2 regions of the Demetria terragena DSM 11295 genome follow, and region 1 is predicted to be linked to the other one. Evidence: predicted binding sites of a transcription regulator. Region 1 holds the regulator's gene; the other holds the start of a gene.
The links. The regulator LexA, encoded in region 1, represses DNA repair genes until DNA is damaged. The targets are predictions, from matches to a motif close to TCGAACANNTGTTCGA.

Region 1 (11,076 bases):
CTTTCGCGTCCTTCCCTGAACCGCAGGAGCAGTGGCTGGTGGCCGAGACGGTGACCTGCGTCGTCCAGATCCAGGGCAAGGTGCGCGCTCGGATCGAGGTCGCTCCAGATATCTCCGACGCGGACCTGGAGGCGGCGGCGCTAGCCCATGAGCGGGTGCAGATCTCCCTGGGAGACAAGGCGATACGCAAGGTGATCGTGCGTGCTCCCAAACTGGTCAGCATCGTGGCGGGGTAGGTTCGCACCATGCTGGCGTTGGTCACCGACTCGACAGCCTGCTTGTCGTCGGAACTCGTGGCGCAGAACGCGATCCGACTGGTGCGTATGCACCTCCTTGTGGATGGTGAGTCCTACGTCGAAGGCGTTGACATGGACGTCACTGAGGTGACGAATGCCCTGCGCGAGCACAAGTGGGTTTCGACGTCGAAGCCGTCGGTCGGCGACTTTATCGATGCCTATGACGACCTGGCCCGTCAAGGCGCAGATCACATTCTGTCGATCCATCTCTCGGCCGAAATGTCCGGAACCGTGGGGTCGGCACAGCTCGCGGCCGCAGAAGTGGACGTCCCGGTCGAGGTGGTCGATTCCCGCTCTTTGGGGATGGGCCTGGGTTTCGCCGTCTTGTCGGCTGCCGAGATCCTGGCATCCGGCGGCACAGTGACAGCTGCCGCTGCCGGTGCCCGCCGAAGGGCCGACGGAAGTTCGACGACGTTCTACGTCGACACCCTGGACTACTTGCGCCGCGGTGGCCGGATTGGTCGTGCCTCCGCATTCGTCGGGTCGGCCCTGGCGATCAAGCCGTTGCTCGTGCTCCAAGACGGCACCGTCGGACCGTTGGAGAAGGTGCGCACGTCAGGCAAGGCACTGGCTCGACTCGAGGAACTCACGGTGGAACAGGTGGAGAACCGAGGGGAGAGCCCTGAGGGGATCGATATTGCCGTGCAGCATCTCGACGCTGCCGACCGTGCCGAGGCCCTGTGCGACCGTTTGATAGCCAGACTCGGAGCCTCGGTCGACGTGCATCTGGTCGGACTCGACGCTGTCGTGGCCGCGCATGTTGGACCGGGCACGATCGGTACGGTCGTGAGCCCTCGCGTCCGCACGTTGCCGCCCACGATCGGGGCCACCGCCTTAGACGGATGAGGGTGGCGTCAGCCTTGTCCACACGTCCGGTGGCACCAATCGGGTTATCCACAGGTTGCTTCCTGGCCGCTGCGGCTGCTTGGACTACTCCATAGCGTGGTGGTCATGAGCAGTTCGACCGGAGGAAGTGCGCCGCGGCGCGGTCAATCAATGCCCCCCGATCGACTTGCTGCGGTCCTGGATGAGGTTGATCGGGCACGTCGAACGGGGGGATGGACTCCGGAGGAGCCAACGGATCGAGGGCGCCGGGCAACGTCGTCCGAGCGCATACAGCGGCGGTCCCAGGCGAATGTCTCCTCGGCGTCGGATGACTCAGGTCCACGCCACCTGCGGCAGCGACCCGATGACGCTATTCGCCCACACACCCCACTGATTCGGCCGCCGCGCAGCCTCCAGGACTCGGTCCTGGCTCCGGGACGGCTCGCGGTGGTCGCCGTGTTGGTGCTCGTCCTCATGGTGGGTGCCGTGCTGGGTGGGCGAGTGCTGTGGATGCGCGCGACGAGTGAACCACGCCCGGTCGCCGCAGCGGAGAACAGTGCAGTGCAGGGCACGCCGCGCGGCCGCGCCGATGCTCCGGCCCAGGCGAGCCCCTCGACGCCGTCCGGCCCGACAGCGACGACCCCGACCACCATGCTCGTCCATGTTGTCGGGCAAGTGGCGCGGCCGGGAGTAGTGACCTTGTCGCCAGGTGCCCGCGTGAGCGATGCGCTGAAGGCGGCCGGGGGAGCACGCTCCGGCGCTGATCTTGCCCGACTCAATCTCGCCCGCCCGGTCACCGACGGAGAACAAGTTGCCGTGCCGAAGCCGGGCGAAGAGCTCAGCCCGGCCCCTGGCGCGGCAGGTTCGGCTGCACCACCGGGCAGCACACCCTCGGGCGCGGACAGTGGTGATGGCGGCACCCCGGGGGGAGTTCCGGGGGCGCCGGTCAACCTCAACCAGGCCGATGCGAGCGCACTGGAGCAACTGCCGGGGGTCGGCCCAGTGATCGCCGGGCGCATCGTGCAATGGCGGACCGACAATGGTCAGTTCACCTCGGTCGATGAACTCACCGAAGTGAGTGGAATTGGAGAAAAGATGCTCGCCCAACTGCGGCCACACGTCGCCGTGTGAGGTGCTCGACCGCGCGGCACGACTCGACGTCCGACTTCTGCTGCCGGCTCTGATCGGATGGGCGTTAGTGGCCCTGTGTCTGAGCCTGCCGTGGTGGTGGCTCTTGGTGGGCGGTGCGAGCCTTGGCTTCGCGGCGGCGCTCTTCCTACGGCGATCAACCCTGCGACGACGGACGATCGCCCTCGGCCTCGCGTTGGCCAGCCTGCTGACGGTCTCGACCGGGCTGCATCTGGTGATGCGTGCTGTCGGACCGATCGAGGAGTTGGCCGCGCAGCGGGCCACCGTGTCCCTGACCGGTGCGCTGGCCGCCGATCCGCGCATCGTGCAGCCACGGGATGGCACCAGTCAGAGGCAGACCGATGATCTGGTCGTCGTCCGGCTGGCGGTGACCCGCGTCGAAGGGCGGGGCCTGGTCACGCCGGTGAGGGCCACCGTGCTGATTTTCGCCGACCGGCGGTGGAACGAGTTGCGCTGGAAGGACACGGTGCAGGTGCGCGGACGCCTGTCCGAGGCCGAGAAAGGCGCTGATGTCAGTGCGGTTCTGAACCCGATCGGTTCTCCGCAGAAGATCTCGGCTGCGCCTGCGCTGCTGCGAGGAGTTGAGCTCTTTAGAACTGACCTGAGAGACGCGACGGCATCACTACCCGCAGATGCGCGCGGCCTCACTCCCGCCATGGTCATCGGTGATGTGTCGCGGGTACCCCCGAATTTGAGCGACGACATGCGGACAACCGGCATGACTCACCTGACCGCCGTGAGCGGCACCAACGTCACGATCGTGCTGTTGTCGGTGCTGTGGGTATGCGGTTGGCTGCGTGTCCCACGGCGCGCGCGGGTCCCCATCTGTCTCGTCGCTTTGGGCCTGTTCGTGCTGTTGTGCCGACCTGAGCCGAGCGTTGCTCGAGCCGCGGTGATGGGTCTGGTGGGCCTGCTGGCGACCTCTGCCGGTCGCCCGCGGGCCGCTGCACCCGCCTTGGGTGGCGCGGTGGTTGTTCTGCTGATCCTCGACCCGTGGCTCGCGCGATCGTACGGATTTGCCTTGTCGGTTCTGGCCACGTTGGGACTGGTGCTCTTTGCTAGGCCGTGGGGAGCCTGGTTCGCTGACCGGCTCCCGGATCGGATGGCGTGGCTTGGCGAGCCGGTCGCGATCCCGGTCGCTGCCCAGGTGATGTGCACTCCGATCATCGTGGTGTTGCAAGGCGCGATCCCGCTGGTGGGCATCCCGGCCAATTTGCTGGCGGCCCCGCTCGTGGCACCCGCCACGGTGGCAGGTGTGCTGGTGGTGTTGGTGGCGCCAGTCGTCCTGCCGGTGGCTGCTGCCGTGGGGTGGCTGGCTGCGCTACCGACCGAGGCGATCGCACAGATCGCGCACAGCGGCGCCGCAATTCCAGGCGGGATGCTGCCCTGGCCGGGCACCACGTGGGGAGCGGTGGCGCTCGCGTTGATCACGGCCGGGGTGGTGCTGTGCGGCACGTGGTTGATCGCGCATGTGCGCCGTTATCCCGCGGTCGTGGTGGCGCTGACGGTCGTGCTGGCAGCCGCAGCCTGGCCGTTACCGCAACCAGGGTGGCCAGCGCCCGGGTGGGTGTTCGTCGCGTGCGAAGTCGGGCAAGGCGACGCAGGCGTCATCAGGACGGGCCCGGGCCGCGTCGTGGTGGTGGATGTCGGGCCGGACCCGACGTCGATGGACCGCTGCCTGGACGACCTGGAGGTTCACACCATCGATGCTGTGGTCTTGACGCACTTCCATGCCGACCACGTGGCGGGACTCCCCGGCGTGCTCGACGGTCGGGAGGTTGGACAGATCATCACCACCTCTGTCGACGGCGACGAAGGCGGCGAAGGCGAGCAGGGTTCGCTGGAGCCGATGGTGACACGGGTCGCGGCCGCGCATGGCGTACCGACCACTGAGGTCAATGCCGGCGATGACCTGGGGTGGGCAGGCGTTCGGGCCAGGGTCATCTGGCCGGGTCGGACGATCCGGACCGGCTCGGTTCAAAACAACGCGTCGGTTGTGCTCGACGTACGAGTCGGGGAAGTCCGATTGGTGCTCCTCGGCGATGCAGAACGCGAAGCTCAGTTCCAGGTGGCTCGTGCGCTCGCGCTGCGCAATGACCCGCGTCCTGTCGATGTCGTCAAGGTTGCCCACCATGGTTCCGCCAACCATGAGCCACGGCTGCTACGTGACCTCAGCGCGCCGTACGCCGTCATCAGCGTGGGCGCCGGCAACGACTACGGGCACCCCGCTCCTGCGTTGTTGACTTCGCTGCATCAGTCGGGCTCGCAGGTGCTGCGGACTGACCGCCAAGGCGACATCGCCTTGGTGGACCAGGCAGGGCGGATTTCCGCCGTGACGCGGAAGGGCTAAGCGGCCTGCTACATCGCCAGCTTGGCCGACTCAGTGAGCGCCTGAAGCGTTGCCTCAACCGCTGGCACTCGGCGCAGGTCGGGCGTCGTCACGACCTGCACCGTACGGCGGTTGGCTGGTGACATCGGCAAGGCCACGAGGCCATCGTTACGTGTGGACTTCAGCAGCAACTCAGGCACCACAGCAACGCCGAGCCCGGCTGCTACCAGCGCGAGCACTGCCACATAATCCTCAGTCTCGATGGCCACGTCAGGTTCAAACCCGGCGCGTTGCGCCAACGACACCAGGTGACCCCGACATCGAGGGCACCCCGCGATCCAGGATTCGCTCGCCAGGTCTGCGAGGTCAACCTGATCGGAGGTGGCGAGAGGGTGGGACGCGGGGAGAACGAGGCGCACCTCGTCCTCCAGGAGGGTCGTGACATCGAAGGGATCGAGGTCGCTTTCGCCCCTGGGGAGCACGTCCCCGTCATAGACAAAGGTGACCGCAAGATCGCACTCACCCGCGCGGAGCGCCTCAAGAGCTCCCGGTGGTTCCGCCTCGGTGAAGACCACCTTGATCTCGGGAAAACGCTTCTTGACCAAGGCGAGCGCCTGGGGGACCAACGTCGAGGAGGCCGAAGGGAACGCCGTCAGCCTGACTCGGCCCGCTTCGAGCCCGGCGATCGATTGGATCTCGCACTCGGCGCGGTCGAGGGCCTCCAACACGGGAATGGCGTGCTTGGCCAGGACGCTGCCGGCCTCGGTCAGGCGAACCGTTCGCCCAATCCGTTCCACGAGCACCGTGCCCGTGCGTTCTTCGAGCCGACGCACCATCTGGGACACCGCCGGCTGTGAATAGCCCAGCGCGGTGGCCGCAGCCGTGAAACTACCCTCATCGGCGATGGCGCGCATGACGCGCAGCCCGGCAGCATCAATCATGACCAGAGTCTAGTTGTCTTACCATCCAGGAAGGTTGAGCGCACCTACGCCGGTTGAGCGCACCCAAGCCGGTCGAGCTCTCTAACGCCGGTCGAGCCGTTATCGCCGGTCGAGCTTGTCGAGACCTCTTGCCTTGGTCTCGATACGGCTCGCGCTGGGGCGCTCGCCTACTCGACCGGCGTGGGTTGTGGTCGAGCTCTCTAACGCCGGTCGAGCTCTCTAACGCCGGTCGAGCTTGTCGAGACCTGCCGGGGGTCTCGATACGGCTCGCGCTGGGGCGCTCGCCTACTCGACCGGCGTGGGTTGTTGTCGGGCCCGTCAACGCCGGTCTAGCTCTCTAACGCTGGTCGAGCTTGTCGAGACCCGCCGGGGTCTCGATACGGCTCGCGCTGGGGCGCTCGCCTACTCGACCGGCGTGGGGAAGGGGGCGCTCGCCTACTCGACCGGCGTGGGTTGTGGTCGAGCGCACCTACGCCGGTCGAGCTTGTCGAGACCACACCGGAGATACTGAGGTCGTGCCGTGTGCGACCTTTCCATCGCCAGGAGATGGCGACCCAGTGAAGTGGGCTGCGCTGGTGGACCTCGTCGCCGAAGGCCGGGTCTGCATCCTCTCGGGTGCTGGCCTCTCGACCGAGTCCGGCATTCCGGGCTATCGAGGTGCCGATGGCGAGCGACGAGTGACGCCCATGACGGTGAGCGAACTCCTGGCCTCGCCGCACGCGCGCCAGCGCTACTGGGCCAGGTCGTTCGTCGGATACCCCCGGTTCGCGGCCGCCGAACCCAATGACGGGCATCGTGCCGTCGCGGACCTGCAACGCTTGGGACTGACCACAGGGATCATCACCCAGAACGTCGATGGCCTGCATCAGCGAGGTGGCGCCGACGAGATCATCGAATTACACGGCTCCCTCGATGCCGTGGTCTGCGTCGATTGTGGCGAGTCCTACGCGCGGACAACCGTGGATGAGTGGCTCAGACAGGCAAATCCGCGCTTCGATCGTGAGGCCATGACCGGACAGATCCGCCCGGACGGAGACGTGCTCCTGACCGACGAGCAGGTGGCCGGTTTTGCCACGGCGAGGTGTGTGGTGTGTCGCTCAGACAGGCTTAAGCCTGACGTCGTCATGTTTGGCGAATCCGTGGCAAAACCGTTGGTGCAGAAGTGTTTTGACACCGTGGCCGAGTCATCGTGTCTGCTGGTGCTCGGCTCATCCCTGATGGTGATGTCTGGCTTCCGCTTCGCTCGGTTCGCGGCGCGTGAACGGATCCCCGTTGCGGTCATCACTCAAGGAGTGACCCGGGCCGACGCCGAAACGACCGTCAAACTCGAGAGTCCCCTTGGCGCCACCCTGACCCAACTGGTGGCAGCGGTCACACCCGGCGCAGCACCGCGGTGACCTTGCCGAGAATCGTGGCGTCGTTCCCGTCGATGGGCTCGTATGCCTCGTTATGCGGTAGCAGCCACACCTGACCGTCAGTCCGCTTGAACGTCTTGACGGTGGCCTCGTGATCGAGCATCGCCGCCACGATGTCGCCGTTGCTCGCGCTGGGCTGCTGCCGAACCACCACCCAGTCGCCATCACAAATGGCTGCGTCGATCATCGAATCGCCGACGACTTTGAGCAGAAAGAGATCGCCCTCGCCGACGAGTTGCCGGGGGAGGGGAAAGACATCTTCGACGGCTTGCTCGGCGAGAATCGGCCCACCCGCGGCGATACGGCCGACGACAGGCACGTACTCGGCCTCTGGCCGTTCGTCGTTGATTCCGGTTTCATCGACTGGCGAGTCCAGCTCGGCACTCGCCGCAGCCTTGCCGCGATAGCCCCGCTCGCGCTTGGGTTGTCCTGGCGAGACGACTTCGATCGCACGCGGTCGCATGGGATCCCGACGCAAGTAGCCTTTGCGCTCCAACATCGTGAGCTGGTGCGCCACCGAACTCGGCGACGTGAGTCCGACGGCTTCGCCGATCTCCCGCATGCTGGGCGGGTATCCACGCCGGTCGATTGAACTGCGGATGACCTGCAGCACCTTGCGTTGGCGGGTGGTCAGTGCCTTGCCATCTGGCTCTGGCATCTGGTGAATCTTGGCCATCGTCGGCGTCCTTATCTATGGCGTCCTGCTGCGGCACCGGTGTTTCCGAGGAAGTCGTTGTCGGCGGGCTTGCCGGCGGGCTTGTCGGTGGTCGCTGCTTGGCTTGTCGCTATGAGCACAGCGTATGGAGTTCAGCGAACGCAATCAAACACCTGTACGACGCGAGTGTCGCGTCATTCTCGTGATGGCGGCGGCTTGTGGACGTCGAACGTACGTGCTATACCTCGTACGCACGTCCGATCGGACAGGTGTTCGGTTAACCCGTCGCAACAGCATCAGGAGGACTCCATGAGCGCACTCGCACCCGTGCTCGATCAGCCACAGGCTCTACCCCGGCGTCGCCGCCATCTCGCCCTGGTCTCAGACGTGCCCGCACGCCCGACCTCAACGACGCTGCCGGCAGTCGCAGTGCGCTTGACGGCGCGAGGGCGTCGCGCCCTGCTCGTGACGGTCCTGGCCATCGCCATCCTGGGCGGCATGGCTGTTTCGGCGTGGGCGAGCGGTCCGACCGCGTCCGAGGATGTCACCGTGCGGCCGGGGCAGACGCTGTCTGATGTAGCGCGCGAGCGTCTTCCCGAGTTGCCGCTGAGCGCCGCAATCGCACACCTGCAACTGGCAAACGACCTCAACTCCGCGCAGGTGTCCACCGGGCAAAGGTTGCAGATCCCGGCGCCCTAGGCGCGCCGATCCGGTAGACACGCGCACTGACCTGGGCAATGTTGCGTGGTGGGGTGCCGCGATCTAGGATCGCTATATCTAGTAGTTACATGGCTGTGAGTTGTCCACATCTAGTCCACATCTCGTCCCCACGTTATCCACGAGTTACCCACAGGATTGTCCACAGGTTGGGCCGTCCGTCGGGGGACCGCCGGGCGACTTTGGGTCTAGTGGAGTCGGATGTGGTCGCCCGAGGAGGTGTTTGCCGATGCATTGTCCGTTCTGTCGTCATGACGATTCGCGGGTCGTCGACAGCCGCACCTCTGAAGATGGAACGCACATCAAACGACGTCGCCAATGTCCGTCGTGCGGGAAGAGATTCTCCACGATGGAGACGGCCAGTCTGACGGTGGTCAAGCGGTCCGGGGCGAGCGAGCCCTTCGCACGGGACAAGGTGATGGTGGGCGTGCGCAAGGCATGCCAGGGCCGTCCTGTGACCGAAGATGAGTTGGCTCTTCTTGCGCAGCGGGTTGAAGAAGCGATCCGTGCCAAGGGCATGGCCGAGATCGATGCCCACGACGTTGGCCTGGAGATTCTTGGCCCGTTGCGAGAGCTCGACGAGGTTGCCTACCTGAGGTTCGCCTCCGTCTATCAGGCCTTTGAATCCACCGAGGACTTCGAGGCAGCCATCACGGTGCTGCGCGCGGAGCGTCCTGCGGTCGGCATTGAGCCGAGTTCAGACGGACCGCCGGGCTAGTTCGAGACAACAGGCCCCGCGCGAGGGCGTCGTACTCGCGTCTGACCGAGATTCGATTTTTATGAAGGGATAGTCGTCATGACCGAGACGACCAGCGCTGCGTCACAGGCGCGTCGCAAGGGCAAAGGCCTGAAGATCGAGCGCATCTTCACCACCCCAGGAGTTCACCCCTACGACGAGGTGACCTGGCAGGCGCGCGACGTCATCCAGCAGAACTGGAAGACCGGCGAGACGATCTTCGAGCAGCGTGGGGTGGAGTTCCCCGATTTCTGGTCGGTCAACGCCTCGACGATCGTCACGACCAAGTACTTCCGCGGTGCCTTGGGTACCGACGTGCGTGAGCGCAGCCTGAAGCAGCTCATCGACCGGGTCGTGTTGACCTATGTCAAGGCTGGTCGGGAGTACGGCTATTTCACGACTGAGGACGACGCCGAGGTCTTTGAACACGAACTGACCTGGATGCTGCTGCACCAGGTGTTCGCGTTCAACAGCCCGGTGTGGTTCAACGTAGGCACGAAGAGCCCACAACAGGTTTCGGCGTGCTTCATCCTGGCGGTCGATGACTCGATGGACTCGATCTTGAACTGGTATCGAGAAGAAGGCTTCATCTTCAAGGGCGGCTCGGGCGCTGGCCTGAACCTGTCGCGAATCCGGTCGTCCAAGGAGTTGCTGTCCTCTGGTGGGACGGCCTCTGGCCCGGTGTCCTTCATGCGGGGTGCCGATGCGTCAGCGGGGACGATCAAGTCCGGCGGAGCCACTCGCCGCGCGGCCAAGATGGTCGTGCTCGATGTCGATCACCCCGACATCGAAGAGTTCATTGACACCAAGGCGCGCGAGGAAGACAAGATCCGGGCGCTGCGCGACGCTGGGTTCGATATGGACCTCGGTGGCGCGGACATCACCTCGGTTCAGTACCAGAACGCCAACAACAGCGTTCGGGTCAGCGACGAGTTCATGAAGGCCGTCGAGAACGGCACGACGTTCGGTTTGCGGGCGCGTGGCACCGGCGAAGTCATCGAAGAAGTCGACGCCCGCACCCTTTTCGACAAGATCAACCGTGCTGCTTGGGAGTGCGCCGACCCAGGCGTCCAGTACGACGACACGATCAACGACTGGCACACCAATCCTGAGTCTGGGCGAATCACTGCCTCGAATCCCTGCTCTGAATACATGAGCCTGGATAACTCGTCCTGCAACCTCGCTTCGCTCAACTTGCTGAAGTTCCTGCGCGAGGATGACACCTTTGACGAGCAGACCTTCGCCAAGACGGTCGAGTTGGTCATCACGGCCATGGATATCTCGATCTGCTTCGCGGACTTCCCGACCGAGTCCATTGGGAAGACCACCGTCGACTACCGCCAGCTTGGTATCGGCTATGCCAACCTCGGCGCGCTGTTGATGGCAACTGGGCACGGCTATGAGTCCGAGGGCGGTCGCGCCTTGGCGGCATCGATTACCTCCTTGATGACCGGTACCGCCTACAAGCGTTCCGCCGAGTTGGCTGGGGTGGTTGGTCCCTATGCCGGCTACGCCCGTAACGCCGAGGCCCACAACCGCGTGATGCGCAAGCACCAGGCCGCCAACGACGACGTGCGTCCCCTTGACTCGATGGACACCGCCATCCACCGAGCGGCGACCAAGGCCTGGTCCGATGTCGTCGCGATTGGCGACGAGAACGGTTTCCGTAACGCACAGGCTTCGGTCCTCGCGCCGACCGGGACCATCGGCTTCATGATGGACTGCGACACCACCGGTATCGAACCGGACTTCTCCTTGGTGAAGTTCAAGAAATTGGTGGGCGGCGGCTCGATGCAGATCGTGAACCAGACGATCCCGCGCGCCTTGAAGAAGATGGGCTACCAGACCGAGCAGATCGAAGCGATTGTCGAGCACATCGCGGAGAAGGGCCACGTCATTGATGCACCTGGCCTGAAGAAGGAACATTACGAGGTCTTCGACTGCGCCATGGGCGAGCGCGCGATCTCACCGATGGGCCACGTTCGCATGATGGCCGCGACCCAGCCTTTCCTG
Region 2 (11,076 bases), 1.8 Mb from region 1:
TCGTCCATGACGACCAGCCCAATATCGGCCGACCGTCCCTCGCGGAGGGCAATATTGGCCAGGACCTCGGCCGTACAACAGATGATCGGTGCATCGGCGTTGACGGCAGCGTCGCCGGTGAGCATTCCGACGTTGTCGGCACCGAACTGTTCGCACAGGGCGAAGAATTTCTCACTGACCAACGCCTTGATAGGCGCGGTGTAGAACGACACGGTGTCGTGGGCGAGCGCCGCGAAGTGTGCGGCCGTCGCCACCAGCGACTTCCCGCTGCCCGTCGGTGTGGCCAGAATGACGTTCGCGCCGCCGACCAGTTCGATGATCGCGTCGTCCTGATGCGGGTACAACGTCAGGCCCGTGTCAGCGGCCCATTCTCCGAAAGCCTCATAGAGGGAATCGGCATCGGGCGGGCTGGGGATCCGGGCAGCAAGTGAGGTCATGGCCCGCCCATTGTCTCGCACCTGTCCCGTGATGGACTGATCGTCCAGACATGGTGCATTTCACCTGAGGAGTTGCTGTGGCCGACCTGACCATCCCTGAGCCGGTGTTGTCGTTCATTGAGACGGTCAACCGCCATGACGAACAAGGCTTCCTTGACGCCTTCACCGACCGCGGCGCCGTGGACGACTGGGGGCGGGTCTTTTCGGGGCGTGAGGCCATTAAGGGCTGGAGCGACGGCGAGTTCATCGGCGCGACCGGAACTCTCACCCCCGAGGAAGTCACCGACAACGGTGTCGAGGTCACGGTGATCGGTGACTGGCGCAGCACACACGCCAACGGGCGATCGGCGTTCACCTTCCGCATCGACGAGGGCAAGATCGCCCGCATGACGATTCGGGAGGGCTAATGGGCACAGGTGAGGACCTGAATGGGGCGCAGGCCTTGATGCGCACCTTGGTCGACTCCGGAGTCACGACCTGCTTCAGCAACCCGGGGACCTCGGAGATGCACTTCGTCGCCGCCCTCGACTCCGCGCCCGAGATGCGTGCGGTGTTGGCCCTCTTTGAAGGCGTGGCCACCGGCGCCGCCGATGGGTATGCCCGGATGGCCGGGAAGCCCGCCGCCACCCTGTTGCACCTCGGGCCTGGCCTCGGGAACGGCCTGGCCAACCTGCACAACGCGCGCAAGGGACAGTCCCCCGTCGTCAACATCGTCGGCGACCACGCGACCTACCACCGGCAGTACAACGCCCCGCTGCAGTCCGACATCGAGACGGTCGCGGCGAATGTGTCGCCCTGGGTGCGTACAAGCGCTTCGACCGCCGAACTGTGCACGGACGCCGCTGAGGCCGTCGCTGCTGCGTCGGGCCCGCCCGGTCAGGTGGCGACCCTGATCCTGCCCGCCGATGTGTCCTGGACCGAGGGCGGCACGCCTGCCCCGCCGAAGGAGCCCACGAACGCTGCCGCGCCCGACTCGAGAGTGGTTGACGCGGTTGCCGCGGCGCTGCGCTCAGGCGAGCCGACAATGTTCTTGCTAGGTGGCACCGCGACGCTCGAGGCGCCACTCATCCTCGCCGGTCGCCTCCGCGAGGCGACCGGTGCGCGCCTGTTGGCCCAGACGTTCCCCACCCGGATCGCCCGGGGCGCGGGGTTGCCTGCGGTCGGGCGGTTGCCGTACCTCGCTGAGGCGGCTGCCGGTGCGCTCGCCGAGGTGCGCCACCTCGTGCTCGTGGATGCCCCGCACCCGGCGTCGTTCTTTGCCTACCCAGACCTGCCCAGCGACCTAGTGTCTGAGGGCTGCACCGTTCATCACCTCGCGCCGCCGGACGCCGACGCGGTCGCCGCGCTCACCTCAGTGGTGGACGCCATCGAGGCGCCGGAGACCTACACCGCTCAGGAGGCGTCTCGTCCCGAGCGCCCAAGCGGCGATCTGACGGCCGAATCGGTGTCCCAGGCGATCGGGGCGTTGCTCCCGAAAAACGCGATCGTGTCGGACGAAGCAAATACGGCGGGCTTCGGACTGCCCCAGATGACCGTCGGCGCCCCGCGGCACGACTGGCTCACCCTGACCGGCGGCGCCATCGGACAGGGTCTGCCTGTTGCGGTGGGCGCGGCCGTGGCCTGTCCTGATCGAAAGGTGTTGGCGTTGCAGGCCGACGGATCGGCCCTTTACACGATTCAAGCGCTATGGACCATGGCCCGCGAAGAGCTCGACGTCGTCACGGTGATCTTCAACAACCGGTCCTACGCCATCCTCAACATGGAGCTGCAGCGCGTCGGTGCTGATGGGTCTGGCCCGAAGGCACTCTCCCAACTCGATCTGAGTCGGCCTGACCTCGACTTCGTCTCGATCGCACAGGGGTTTGGCGTGCCCGCCGTACGCCCTACGACCGCAGAGGAATTCACCACTGAGCTCGAACGCGCACTAGCGGAGCCGGGCCCGCACCTCATTGAGGCGGTCCTCTGATCCGGCGCTCAACCCGGACCGGTTGGGTCGGCAGCCGCTCGCGCGGATACAGTGGGCGCCGCACCAATCTGGGCCCCTAGCTCAATTGGCAGAGCTGCGGACTTTTAATCCGTAGGTTGTGGGTTCGAGTCCCACGGGGCCCACTTTGTGAAAGTGGTGGTGTGAGCGAGCTCCATACAACGCGCTCACACCACCACCTCTGTCTTCAGTGCTGGTGATCGTGATCGTGATCCTTCTGCATCTCACGCCAGTCGTGCACCGTCAGTTCCTCTGGGGGCGTTGCGGTCCTCGTCCGGTTTCGTTCGGCTGCCGATGACTGACCAACGGCGCCGCCGCCAAACACCACGTTCTCCCAGTTGTCCTGCGATGTCAGAACGGACCGCCTGCGGTCCGCATTCGTGTCCACTGAGCTGGTGTCAGCGACGTCGCCATCACAGTTCCAGTCGATCGGACCGCTTGCGGCACCTGCGGTGGTCCGCACTGTGCCGTTGGGGCAGGCCCATTGCGTCTTGAAGTCCGCCGCCTCGGCTCCCATGCCAGCTCGCTCGTTCAGTTGCGACTCGTTCAGTGGTGCTGGGGCCACGGTCGAATAGCCCCAGTGCGCGTTGCCATCAGCCCTGGGAACCCCAGTGAATTGGAATCGGTAGTTCATGACGCTGAGGTAGTTCGGCTTGTAGTTCTCATTAGACGTGCCGCCGTGAGTCAGGCCGAGGTTGTGCCCCAACTCATGGACGAAGGTCCCCGCATTAATGTTGTCGTTGGCCTTCCAGCCGCACTTCGGCCCGACGGTCACCAGGAAGGTGTCAGCGGGAATGCCGAAAGAAACACCACTCGAGCAGTCGCTCACGAACTGGTAGGAATCCGCCCAGATCATGTAGTGGAAGATCGGCTTACGCTTCGGGTCAAAGTGCTTGGCCTTGATAGCCGCAGTCTCCGTCGCGTACGGGCTCAACACACTGTCGTAGGGCACTTCGTTGCCGCCACCAAGGTCATATGCCTCGCCCCGCGCGCTGCCTGCGTCGAGGTGGATGCGTACGCCCGTGGTGCCGTCGGGGTTAGCGACCGGTGCCTCAGCGAACGAGGTCACGATGCGGTCCAGCGCGTTAGTGCTGGCGAGGAGACCGGACATGTAGTCCATTTCGACGAAGAGGTCCTTCTTATCTGGAGTCGCGCCCATCGCGGGCAGATCGACGTCGATGTCGCCGTCACCGTCCGCGTCGTAGCCGTTGGTCTCCCAACTGTCTGGAAGGCTGTCTCCGTCGGTGTCGACTTCGACGGCGCTGGATGAGACTGGCGTGATCGCTGCCCGCTCACCCGCGCTCGCCGTCAAATTCGTGGTGCTCAACGCCGCTGCGGCCAGCAAACTCACGGCCGCCGCACTATAGATCCGGGTCTTCATGGTGATCTCCTCACCGATTAAAGGACGGGGCCTGCCCCTGCGTGGGGCCGGCACCGAGACGCCGGAAGCCATGGACGTTCCCGGACGTCGTGGACTCTTGAAAATTAGGGCCATCCGTCGCGGTCACGCGCGGATCGAACGCGGCGGAAATATGACATGGCGGATATACGCCAGCACTGTCGCCGCATTGATTCGGGGGCTCGATTATCCACAACCCCTGTCATTCGCATTCGAACAGGTGTACGATGTGAGTATCCGGTGGAGGTCCTGAGAGGGCGAGAATAGGGGGTGGTTGGGAATGGTCCATGACGCGCACGCGGTCGCTGCTGATCTTGCTCGGGTGTTGCCCGATGTCGCGGCCCTTCCCGAGCATGTTCATCAACTCCACGGCCCAGAGTTAACCTCGCTGGTCCGTGACCTGTTAGCGACGATGCAACTGTGCGAGGCCGCGGTCATTGCTGCGGTCGCTGACGCACTCACCCGCGGTCTGATCAATGAATCCACCGCTGGCAACCCCACTCAATGGGTTTCGCGTCTGGCCGCCGGTGAACCCGTCGGAGCTCTCTTAGGCCAGGCTCGGCAGCGATCCGGCCCGCTGACGCCATTCGATGAACCCGACGTGGACACCACGGGCACTGAGATGGCCGTGGCCACCAGTGGTGAGCAGGGTCCTCGCCCTGCCGTGCCGGGTCTGGAACCCACACACGCCAGCCGGATCGCTACCGTTGCGACCGCCTGCACCCAACCACGCAACACCGTCCTGGCCGAAGCATTGATGACCGGCAGAGTCGGCGTTCCCGCCGCGCGGACCGCACTCCGGGAAATCGACAAAATCATGCCGGTGCTGCCCGCCGGCACCCGCGATGAGGTGTTCGAACACTTCCTGGCCCTGGACCCTGGTGCCGGGGCCCGCCACATCCGCGAACTCACCACCCGTGTCATCGCGACCTACGCCGATGAAACGTTCCTACGCGAGGCGGACGAACGGCTGGAATCAGTCGAAACCGTGACCTGGAGTCACCTGCCCCACGGCATGACCCGCCTGACCGCTGACCTCACCCCGCTGCACGCCGCACAAGTCCGGCACGCGATCGACGCGCTGTCCGCACCAGCCCCGGGGAACACCTGCTGCGACAACGTGCACCACCGCCACACCAGCGAAACAACCAGGACCCCCGATCACCGGACCCCAGCCAAACGCCGCGCGGACGCCCTCATGCTGCTCATCACCCGCGCAACAGAACTCATCGACACCGACCCGACCGTGCCCACCAGCGGCACCACCCGCCTGACCATCACCATCGGATATGACGAACTCGCCGGAACACTCCAAGGATTCGGCACCACCCACACCGGTCAGGCCCTGGAAGCGCACACCATCCGACAAATCGCGTGCGACGCGACCATCCTGCCCATGATCCTGGGATCCGAAAGCCAACCCCTGGACCTCGGCCGAGAACGCCGACTAGTCACCCCCGGCCAACGCGCCGCCGTCATCCAACGCGACCAACATTGCACCTTCCCCGGATGTGATCGGCCACCCACCTGGTGCCAAGTCCACCACCTCACACCCTGGCACGCCGGCGGAAAAACATCACTCCACAACTCGGCCCTGCTCTGTCCCCGACACCACACCATCGTCCACCGCAACGGCTACACCGCGACCAACAACAACACCCACATCACCTGGAACCTCACCCCCAGCCAAATGACCAAAACCACCCGCGACACCCACGCCGCCTAGCCAAGAACCGGTCTCGTCACGTGCTATCCGACTGGCGCAGCACGCGACCGTTTTCTACGCCATCACGATCGCCGCCTCATCTGGCCAGCCAAGACCGAGCATCATCCAGCCGACCAACGGCGTCAGCCACTGGCGTTCGGCGTCGGTGAGTGGGCGTACCGACTCATAGGCCTGCAGATACGCAACTCGCACGTCCTGAGGAACCGGCGCCCAGTCGTGAAACCACGTCCCGATGGTGCACATCGACTGGGCGAGGTCGACCGCTGCGGCATCGAGTCGGGCGTCCTCGAAGTCGAGAATCCCACTGATCTGGCCGCCCTCGACCAAGAGGTTCGCGGCACGGAAGTCGCCGTGTACCAGCTGCTTCGGAAGGTCGGGCACGTCGGCGCTCAGGTCACGTACCCGTGCGACCAGGTCGGGTTTAGCCTGCGCCACCTGGTCCGGAACCGCGAACGTTATCGGCCGCTGCGCACCAGCGGTCCGGAAAGCCTCCGTGTCGGTCCATTGCGCAAGCATCAGGTGGAGTGAGGCGAGCGCCTTCCCTGCAGCCCGCACCTGCGCCGGATCGCTCGCGTCGAGCAATCGACCGGGCAACACCGGATGCACGCCAACCGAGAAGCCGTCGCGCTCAACCTGATGCTCGCCGTGGGCGAGCACGGGTGCGGCCACGGGCTGTCCGCGGTCGGCAAGCCAACGCACGAGGCCGCCGCTGGCATACAGACTGGCGTGTTGGGAGAGCTCGCCACAGATCTTGACGATCAGCCGCGCGCCGCCGCTCGTCGTCACCCACACCATGAGGTTGTGCTGACTGATCACCAGCCGCTCCGCGGACCGAAGCTCCAGCCCATAGCCCATCGCGAGCAGCCCCTGCGCCCAACGCGTCGCGTCCCTTGCGGACGCAAAGCCAAAGCGCTCCGTCAACGCGCTCTTCGGCTCGGCGTCCTCCCACAACATCTCCGGTTCCATCTCGCAATCCAACCCCAATCAGGTCCGGAGCACCGGCTTGGCAGAATGCCGGGGTGAGTGAAACCCCCATGCGTACCGACATCCTGGTCATCGGCGCAGGCCCCGCCGGATCAGCGGCGGCAGCCTGGGCGGCACGCTTGGGCCTTGAGGTCATCCTCGCCGACGCTGCGGTCTTTCCCCGCGACAAGACCTGCGGCGATGGATTGACTCCTCGCGCGATCGGCGAACTGCAGGCGCTCGGCCTGGAGGACTGGCTGCGCGCCCACACCACCAGTCAAGGCCTGCGGGCGCACGGTTTTGGCCAAACGCTCCAGCTGCCGTGGCCCGGCGGAACCCTTCCCGACTGGGGCAGCGCCGTTCCGCGTACCGAGCTGGACGACCACCTGCGCACCACCGCAATCAAGGCGGGCGCTACCGCGATCGACGGCGCACGCGCCACCGACGTACGCATGGACGGCGACCGGGTGAGCGCCGTCATCTTCAAGGACGGACGCGAAATCGAGTGCCGCACTCTCATCGTCGCCGATGGGGTGCGCTCTACCTTGGGCAAGAAGCTCGGCCGTGAGTGGCACCGTGACACCGTGTATGCCGTCGCAGGCCGCTCGTACCTCACGTCGACCAAAGCCGACGACCCGTGGATCAGTTCCCACCTGGAGTTGCGCGACGAGGACGACAAGATTCTGTCCGGCTACGGCTGGATTTTCCCGCTCGGAGCTGGCTCCGGTGAGATCAATCTCGGCGTCGGAACCCTCGCCACCTCTAAGCGTCCGGCCGACATTGCGGTGAAGCCGCTGATGGCGCACTACGCCAAGCAGCGACGCGCGGAGTTTGGGCTCGGCGACGAATTGCGCCTCCCCACCTCGGCGCTCTTGCCGATGGGCGGCGCGGTTTCCAACGTGGCCGGCCGGAATTGGGCCCTCATCGGTGACGCTGCGGCCTGCGTCAATCCACTCAACGGTGAAGGCATCGACTACGGCCTGGAATCCGGTCGGTTCATTGCGGAGCTGCTGCACAGCGACCCTGAGGTCGACCTCTCCACCCGGTGGCAAGCCATCCTGTCCGAGCATTACGGCGAGGCGTTCTCGATCGCGCGCCGTCTCGCTGGTGTTGCGGTGGTTCCCAAGGTGCTGTCAGCGCTCGGGCCGGTGGGGATGCGTACCGACTGGTTGATGACCCTTGCGCTGCGCTGGATGGGCAACTTGGTCACCGACGAAGACCGCGACCGCGCCGCGAGAGTCTGGCGCTGGGCAGGCCAACGATCCATCAAGGTCGACGCGCGCCCGCCATTCACCTAAGGAGACACTCTGTGACACGACTGGACGAGCAACTGCACGAGACGTACGACGAAGTGCTGGCCCGCAATCCCGGTGAGACCGAGTTTCATCAGGCGGTGTTGGAGGTACTCGACAGTCTCGGGCCGGTGGTGGCCAAACACCCGGAATACACCGACCGCGCGATCATCCGCCGCATGTGCGAGCCGGAGCGGCAGATCATCTTCCGGGTTCCTTGGGTCGACGACGATGGCAATGTCGAGATCAACCGAGGGTTCCGCGTCGAGTTCAACTCCGCGCTCGGACCGTTCAAGGGCGGGCTGCGCTTTCACCCCTCGGTCTATCTGGGGATCGTGAAGTTCCTCGGCTTCGAGCAGATCTTCAAGAACTCCCTCACCGGCCTGCCGATCGGTGGCGGCAAGGGCGGGTCCGACTTCGACCCCAAGGGCCGCTCGGACGCGGAAATCATGCGTTTCTGTCAGGCGTTCATGACCGAGTTGTACCGGCACATCGGCGAATACACCGACGTCCCAGCCGGCGACATCGGTGTCGGCGGACGCGAGTTGGGCTATCTCTTCGGCCAATACAAGCGCATCACCAACCGCTACGAGTCCGGCGTTCTCACCGGCAAGGGTCTGTCGTGGGGCGGCTCTCAGGTACGCACCGAGGCGACCGGCTACGGCACCGTCTTCTTCACCGAGGAGATCTTGCGCGCCCGCGGCGAATCCCTCGATGGGCGCACGGTCGTGGTCTCCGGGTCGGGCAATGTCGCGATCTACGCCATCGAGAAGGTCCACGAGCTTGGCGGCAAAGTGATCGCCTGCTCCGACTCCAGCGGGTACATCGTCGACGAGAAAGGCATCGACCTCGAGCTGCTGAAGCAGGTCAAACTCGAACGTCGGGGCCGCATCACCGACTACGTCGAAACCCGGGGCGCCTCTGCTCAGATGGGCACCCGGGGGTCGGTCTGGGACGTGAAATGCGACATCGCTCTCCCCTGCGCGACTCAGAACGAACTCAACGGAAGCGACGCGAAAACGCTTGCCAGCAATGGTTGTTCGGTGGTCTCCGAAGGCGCCAACATGCCCTGCACCCCGGACGCTATTCGCACGCTCGCTGACGCGGGCATCACTTTCGCCCCCGGCAAGGCCGCCAACGCCGGTGGAGTCGCGACCAGTGCCTTGGAGATGCAGCAAAATGCCTCGCGCGACTCCTGGACCTTCCAGCACACCGAAGAACGCCTCGCCGAGATCATGAGCCACATTCACCAGCGCTGCTTGGAAACCGCCGACGAATACGGCTCGCCCGGCAACTACGTCGCCGGCGCCAATATCTCCGGGTTCATCCAGGTCGCCGACGCGATGCTCGCCCAGGGTGTGATCTGACCGCGTGTGATCTGACCTGGCGTCAGCGGTACCCCGCGGCCTGCAAGGCATACAACTCGGCATACCGACCGCCAGCGGCGGAGAGTTCGGTGTGGGTTCCGACCTCGACAACCTTGCCTTCAGCGAGCACCACGACCAGATCGGCTGCGGCAACCGTCGAGAACCGGTGGGTGACCAGGAGTGTCACTCCGCCGCGTCGGCCTGTTGAGTGCGCGGCGGCGGCATAGCGTTCAAACAGCGCGTGCTCGGTAGCGGGGTCAAGCGCGGAGGTCGGCTCATCAAGCACGAGGAGCAACGGGTTCTCACGCACCATCCCGCGCGCGACGGCCAGCCGCTGCCATTGCCCACCTGACAGATCGACACCACCGGGCCAACTTGGGCCGAGCATCGTGTCGAGCCCGTCGGGCAAAGAAGTCATCAGGTCGCTCGCCGACGCGCTTTCGAGCGCTGTGTGCACCCGTTGATCGACTGTCGTAGCCTCGCGCAGAATGTCAGGCTCACCCAGCGCGACAGCTTCCCTGGCGGTGACCTCAAGCCGGGCATGATCTTGGAACGCGCCGGAACATCGAGAACGCCATTGCGCTAGATCGAGCTCGCGCAGATCTTGGCCGTCGACCAGCACCCGGCCTTCGTCGAGGTCGTACATCCCGGTGAGAGCTTTGATCAACGTGGACTTTCCAGCGCCGTTCTCCCCCACTACCGCGACGACGGCACCCGCCGGCAACTCCACGTCGACCGGACCGAGTGCATCTCGCTCTGCACCGGGATAGCGAAAACGCACACCTTCCAGTCGAATTCCCTGGCTCAGACGTTTCGGCGCGCTTTCTGTTCCGGTGTGCGACGCCGCGACCTCGTTGGTGTATTGCTCTAACCAGCGATACCGCCCGACGGCACGCAGCGCCTCGGCCAGGCCACGCAGCGCATACTGAAGTTGTAGTACCGCTTCTTGGATCTGGGTGATGACCAGGACGCTGGTGACGAGTTTGCCGGGGTCGAGACGACCGGCAAAAGTGTCCCGAACCATCGAGACCAGCAGGCCTGCCGCGCAGCCGAGGTAGACCACCGACACCACACTTGACCAGATGGTGGTGCGCACTTCGCTACCGATATGCGGCTGCCGCCACTTAACCACCTGCGCCACTAGCTGATTCGTGGCCCACGCGCGCGCACCAAGCACGCGGAGCTCGGACGCAGGAACTGGCGATATGGCGATCTTCATGAGGTGGGCGCTACGTCGTCCCGCGGCGGCTCCGACCTGCTCCGCCTGGCCCTCCCATCGGATCGATGCGCGGGTGACAAAGATGGTCGGGAGCGCGATCAGCATCAGGAGCAAAAGCCGCCAGTCGACGTACACCGCGATGATCAGCGTGACAATCGGACCCGCGAGATTGTTCAGGACATTGACCAGCATGTTGTACGCGTTGCCAAGGACGCCAAGTCGCTCTCCGAGCGCCTGCATCTGGTCCTGGTGGCCAGGATGCTCGAGGTGATCAAGTGTTGGCGACTCGCCCGAGAGTGTTCCGGTGCGCTGGTCAAAGTGATGTCCGACTCGCTCCTGTAACTCCAGCCGAGACTCGACACCGACGAGCGTGAGAACAAATGTGAAGCCCTGTGAGAGGGATAGGCCGACACCTCCTATGACTGCTAGCGACAGATTGCGATCTGTCACCCCGCTGACGATGAGCCCGGCAAACAGCGGCAGCAGATACTCCAGGACCCGGCCAGTCATCTCCATCAAGGCAAGGGCGCCGTGCCCGCTCCCTTGCGCCCAGACAGCGCGCGCGATCAGGGCCGCAGAGGCGAATCCCTCACGGGTGGTGCTCATCCCCCAGCCGCCTCAAAGCGCGACGCCTGGAGCCTGAACATTTCGGAATATTCGCCACCCGCGCTCAAAAGTTCTGCGTGAGT

Region 2: F562_RS20415 (HNH endonuclease signature motif containing protein) is a predicted target of LexA. The motif match lies at 4,033-4,048, and genes of this name have one in related genera.

Annotation. Positions count from the first base shown of each region.
Region 1 covers NZ_AQXW01000004.1:694,846-705,921, reverse strand. Annotated here, with positions in the region: gene leuS (leucine--tRNA ligase) at 1-236, shown strand, start outside; gene F562_RS0107465 (DegV family protein) at 246-1,142, shown strand; gene F562_RS21155 (ComEA family DNA-binding protein) at 1,248-2,252, shown strand; gene F562_RS18435 (ComEC/Rec2 family competence protein) at 2,254-4,620, shown strand; gene F562_RS0107450 (LysR family transcriptional regulator) at 4,629-5,540, opposite strand; gene F562_RS0107445 (Sir2 family NAD-dependent protein deacetylase) at 6,098-6,937, shown strand; gene lexA (transcriptional repressor LexA) at 6,912-7,631, opposite strand; gene F562_RS18430 (LysM peptidoglycan-binding domain-containing protein) at 7,920-8,309, shown strand; gene nrdR (transcriptional regulator NrdR) at 8,557-9,045, shown strand; gene F562_RS0107425 (vitamin B12-dependent ribonucleotide reductase) at 9,124-11,076, shown strand, end outside.
Region 2 covers NZ_AQXW01000004.1:2,489,354-2,500,429, reverse strand. Annotated here, with positions in the region: gene F562_RS0116315 (DEAD/DEAH box helicase) at 1-437, opposite strand, end outside; gene F562_RS0116310 (nuclear transport factor 2 family protein) at 515-844, shown strand; gene F562_RS0116305 (acetolactate synthase large subunit) at 844-2,403, shown strand; tRNA gene F562_RS0116300 (tRNA-Lys) at 2,474-2,546, shown strand; gene F562_RS0116295 (zinc metalloprotease) at 2,609-3,802, opposite strand; gene F562_RS20415 (HNH endonuclease signature motif containing protein) at 4,101-5,546, shown strand; gene F562_RS19675 (phosphotransferase enzyme family protein) at 5,601-6,512, opposite strand; gene F562_RS0116280 (geranylgeranyl reductase family protein) at 6,566-7,807, shown strand; gene gdhA (NADP-specific glutamate dehydrogenase) at 7,828-9,168, shown strand; gene F562_RS19670 (ABC transporter ATP-binding protein) at 9,191-10,993, opposite strand; gene F562_RS19665 (ATP-binding cassette domain-containing protein) at 10,990-11,076, opposite strand, start outside.